2 regions of the Variovorax sp. VRV01 genome follow, and region 2 is predicted to be linked to the other one. Evidence: riboswitches for the same ligand, from Rfam matches in the RefSeq annotation. Region 2 holds a riboswitch; the other holds the start of a gene.
The links. Region 2 has a riboswitch for thiamine pyrophosphate ahead of IB278_RS17600 (purine-cytosine permease family protein). Riboswitches for the same ligand answer to the same signal wherever they lie in the genome.
Positions count from the first base shown of each region.

Region 1: it holds a riboswitch for thiamine pyrophosphate, as region 2 does, so the genes downstream of both, thiC (phosphomethylpyrimidine synthase ThiC) here and IB278_RS17600 (purine-cytosine permease family protein) in region 2, are expected to answer to the same signal.

Region 1 is NZ_JACVBS010000001.1:25,261-27,643, forward strand. It holds gene IB278_RS00120 (acyl-CoA dehydrogenase family protein) at 1-466, shown strand, start outside; gene IB278_RS00125 (YchJ family protein) at 553-981, shown strand; TPP riboswitch at 1,008-1,112, shown strand; gene thiC (phosphomethylpyrimidine synthase ThiC) at 1,200-2,383, shown strand, end outside.
Region 2 is NZ_JACVBS010000009.1:124,299-126,681, reverse strand. It holds gene IB278_RS17605 (aspartate aminotransferase family protein) at 1-907, opposite strand, end outside; TPP riboswitch at 1,025-1,132, shown strand; gene IB278_RS17600 (purine-cytosine permease family protein) at 1,209-2,383, shown strand, end outside.

The DNA.
Region 1 (2,383 bases), on a different contig from region 2:
CATCGGCGCCGAGGGCGAGGGCTACAAGATCGCGCTGGGCGCGCTCGAGGGCGGCCGCATCGGCATTGCGGCGCAGAGCGTGGGCATGGCGCGCAGCGCCTTCGACGTGGCGCTGGCCTATGCCAAGGAGCGCCAGGCCTTCGGCGGGGCGATCTTCGAGCAGCAGGCCGTCGGTTTCAGGTTGGCCGAATGCGCCACGCAACTCGAAGCCGCCCGCCAGCTGATCTGGCATGCCGCGAGCCTGCGCGATGCGGGGCGGCCGTGCCTGAAGGAAGCCGCCATGGCCAAGCTGTTCGCGAGCGAAATGGCCGAGCGCGTGTGCAGTGCGGCTATCCAGACGCTGGGCGGCTATGGCTATGTGAACGACTTTCCGCTCGAACGCATTTACCGCGACGTGCGGGTGTGCCAGATCTACGAAGGCACCTCGGACATCCAGAAGCTGCTGATCCAGCGCGCGCTGGCCTGAACCGGGCGTTTCGCACGGCCGCCGGCCGGGCCCCGGGCTTGCCCCATCGGCGAAGGGCCCCGGAGGATGTTCCAATAGCGTTCTTCATGAGTGCCACCGATCCCACCACCGGACCTTGCCCCTGCGGCCGCACGGACCGCCGAGACAAGCCCATCGGCTATGCCCTGTGCTGCGGCCGCTACCTCGAGGATTTCGAGGGCACGCCCGCGCCCGACGCCGAATCGCTGATGCGCTCGCGCTATACCGCCTTCGTGCTGGAACGCGGCCCCTACCTGCTGGCCACCTGGCACGCGTCGACGCGTCCGGCGTCGATCGAGTTCGAACCCGGCGTGAAATGGCTCGGGCTCGACATCCGCTCGCGCTCGGTGCTCGACGCCGACCATGCCGAGGTCGAATTCGTCGCCCGCCAGCGCAGCAGCACCGGCGCCGCCACGCGCCTGCACGAGCGCAGCCGCTTCGTGCGCGAGGGGGAGCGCTGGTTCTACCTCGAAGGCGATCTGCAGACCCCCGGTTGACGCACCGGGCTTCGGCCCGCACAATCGATCCCGCTCCGGGGTGCACGCATGTGGCGTGCTGAGATGGCAAAGTGCCGACCCGCGAACTTGATCCGGGTCATACCGGCGTAAGAAGAGCTGCACTCCCCGACTCCGGTCCCGCCACCCACCCACCGTGGCGGCCCAAAGTCCTCAGAGCGATTGCGGAGCACCCTTTCCCTCAACAAGGAGTGCCCCGCATGAATGCCCCCGACAAGTTCACCTCCCTGCTCTCGCTCACGCGCGAGCCCTTTCCCGCATCGCACAAGTGCCTGATCCCGGGCAGCCGGCCCGACCTCAACGTGCCGGTGCGCGACGTGCTGCTGACCAACGGCGAGACCGTGTCGCTCTACGACACCTCGGGCCCCTACACCGATGCCAAGGTCGAGATCGACGTGCGCCGCGGCCTGCCGGGCGTGCGCGGCGCCTGGATCGCCGAGCGCAACGACACCGAAAGCTACGAAGGCCGCTCGCACCAGGCGCTCGACGAGGGCCTGAAGCACGCGCACGACCACGATGCCCAGCGCCTGGCCGAACTGCGCGCCGGCGCCTCGGCGCTGCAGCGCACGCCGCGCCGCGCGAAGGCCGGCGCCAACGTCACGCAGATGCACTACGCGCGCCGCGGCATCGTCACGCCCGAGATGGAATACGTGGCGCTGCGCGAGAACGGCAAGCGCGAGTGGATGGCCGAATACCTCGCCAACGAGGAGCGCGCGAAACGCGTGGCCGGCAACCCGATGGGCGCCAGCATTCCGCGCATCATCACGCCCGAGTTCGTGCGCGACGAAGTGGCGCGCGGCCGCGCCATCATTCCGGCCAACATCAACCACCCCGAAGTCGAGCCGATGGCCATCGGCCGCAACTTCAAGGTCAAGATCAACGCCAACATCGGCAACTCGGCCGTCACCTCGAGCATCGAGGAGGAAGTGGAAAAGCTCGTGTGGGCGATCCGCTGGGGCGCCGACAACGTGATGGATCTTTCCACCGGCAAGAACATCCACACCACGCGCGACTGGATCGTGCGCAACTCGCCGGTGCCCATCGGCACCGTGCCGATCTACCAGGCGCTCGAGAAGGTGGGCGGCGTGGCCGAGGACCTCACGTGGGAGATCTTCCGCGACACGCTGATCGAGCAGGCCGAGCAGGGCATCGACTACTTCACCATTCATGCCGGCGTGCGCCTGCCGTTCATCCACCTGACGGCCGACCGCATGACGGGCATCGTCTCGCGCGGCGGCTCGATCATGGCCAAGTGGTGCATCGCGCACCACAAGGAGAGCTTCCTGTACGAGCGCTTCGAGGACATCTGCGACATCATGAAGGCCTACGACGTGAGCTTCTCGCTCGGCGACGGCCTGCGCCCGGGCTCGGGTGCCGACGCGAA
Region 2 (2,383 bases):
TGTTGAAGGTGCCCGAATGGGAGAGCGATCCCGTGCGCGGATCGAACTGCGCCATCACGTCCGAACGCCCGCCGAAGGCGCCGAACGACATGCCGCCGCCGATGTACTTGCCGAGCGTGGTGAGATCGGAACGGATGCCGAGCCTGTTGGCCAGGCCCTGCGGCCCCAGGCGCGAGGTCATGACCTCGTCGAAGATCAGCAGCGCACCTACCTTCGCCGCGCCATCGCGAAGTGCTTGCAGGAAGTCGAGGCGCCCCGGAATGCAGCCGCTCGCGCCCTGCATCGGCTCGACCAGGATCGCGGCAATCTCCGGCCCGTGCCTGGCGATCTGCTCGCTCGCAGCCTGCGCATCGTTGTAGGGCAGCACCAGGAAGTCGAAGGGCACCGTGGTCGGCAGCGGCTTGGCGCCGAAGCCGAGCACGCCGCCGTGGTAGCCGCCCGAGAACACCACGATCTTTCGCCTTCCCGTGAAGTGCAGCGCGGCCGTGAGCGCCATCAGGTTGGCCTCGGTGCCCGAGTTGGTGAAGCGCAACTGCTCGATCTGCGGAAAGCGCTCGCAGATGGTCTTCGCGAGCCGGCCTTCGAGCAGGTTGTGGCCCGTGAGGTTGATGCCGCCCTGCATCGCCTCGAGCACCGCATCGCGGATCTCGGGTGCCGAGTGGCCATAGACGCCGGCCGTGTACTCGGCGATGAAGTCGGCATAGCGGTGGCCGTCGGCATCCCAGAGCGCGGCGCCCTCGCCCTTGGCAATGGTGAGCGGAAACGGCGCATAGAAAAGCACCGAGCGGCTGTTGGCGCCGGGCATGTAGCGCGCCTGCGCCTCGAACTGGCGCCGGCTGGCCGGGTTGGCCTCGGTGAAGCGCTGGAAGGCCTGGGCAAGAGACTGGTCGATTGCGGAATCGCTCATGGAACACATCCTCGAAGTGGTGGCATGCAGGTTGCCATATCCGGACCATGATCGATGGTTTGGAGGCAGGGCGCACAGGCTCGTACAATAGTTTCCGCTCTGCGCCACGGCGCGGAGCACCACCGCTAGGGGTGTCGAACCGGAATCCGTTCCGGGGCTGACTGAGAGAGTCCCTTTGAACCTGACTGAGGTAATCCTCGCGCAGGGAAGCTGGTCCGGCGGCCTGTCGCGTTGTCTCGCGCGATGGCCCCACCGCCGGAGCCTCGCCCACCTGCCAAACCTTTTGCACTGGAGCAACTGGATGGCACACGACGACGAACCTTCTTCCGCCAACGAGGCGCTGGCGCCCCTGCCCGCGTCGCAGCGCGCGTTCGGCTGGCACGACCACGCATCGCTCTGGTTCAGCCTGGGCGTCGGGCTGCTGGTGATGCAGATCGGCGCCTACCTGGTGCCGGCGGTGGGCACGCGGGACGCGGCCATCGCGATCGTGCTGGGCTCGCTGCTCGGCGCGGGCCTGCTGGCCTGGACCGCACGGCTCGGCTGCGAGAGCGGCCTGGCGAGCGCCGGGCTGATGCACGCCACCTACGGCAGCGCCTTCGCGCGGCTGCCGGTGCTGCTCAACATCGTGCAGCTGGTGGGCTGGACCACCTTCGAGCTCGTGATCATGCGCGAGGGTACGCAGGCGATCGGCCAGCAGGCCTTCGGCCTGGCGCTCGGCGGACCGCTGGGCGGCGCCCTCACCACGCTGCTCTGGGGCGCGGTGCTGCTGGCGCTTCTGGCCGGCTCCATGGTCAAGCTGGTGCGGCGCTTCGTGAGCCGCTTCGGCCTGCCGCTGGTGGTGCTGTCGCTGCTCTGGCTGAGCTGGCAGTTCGCAACCCGCCTGCAAGCCAAGGGCCTCGACGCCTTCTGGGCCCGGCCGGGCGATGGCGGCATGGGCATGTTCGGCGCGCTCGACCTGGTGATTGCCATGCCGGTCTCATGGCTGCCGCTGGTGGCCGACTACGCGCGCCACGGCAAGCGCAGCGCGGGCGGCCTGGGCAGCGCCTTCAGCGGCACCTGGATCGGCTATGCGCTGGCCAACGTCTGGTGCTATGCGCTCGGCGTGATGGTGGTGAGCGTGGCGGAACCGGGCACAGGCCTGGTCACCGCCCTGCTGCTCGCCCAAGGCGGGCTGGTGGCGCTGGGCCTGATCCTGATCGACGAACTCGACAACGCCTACGGCGATGTGTATTCGGGCTCGGTGTCCACCCACAGCCTGCTGCCGCGCTGGAGCGTGCGGCGCTGGGGCCTCCTGCTCGCGGCGCTGTGCACCGCGCTCGCGCTGGTGCTGCCGATGCATACGCTCGAGCCGTTCCTGCTGATGCTGAGTTCGGTGTTCGTGCCGCTCTACGGCGTGATCCTGGGGCGGCTGGGCACGGGCCAGGCGGTTTCGTCGGTGGGCATGCGTCGGGTCGACCTGGGCGCGGCGCTGATCTG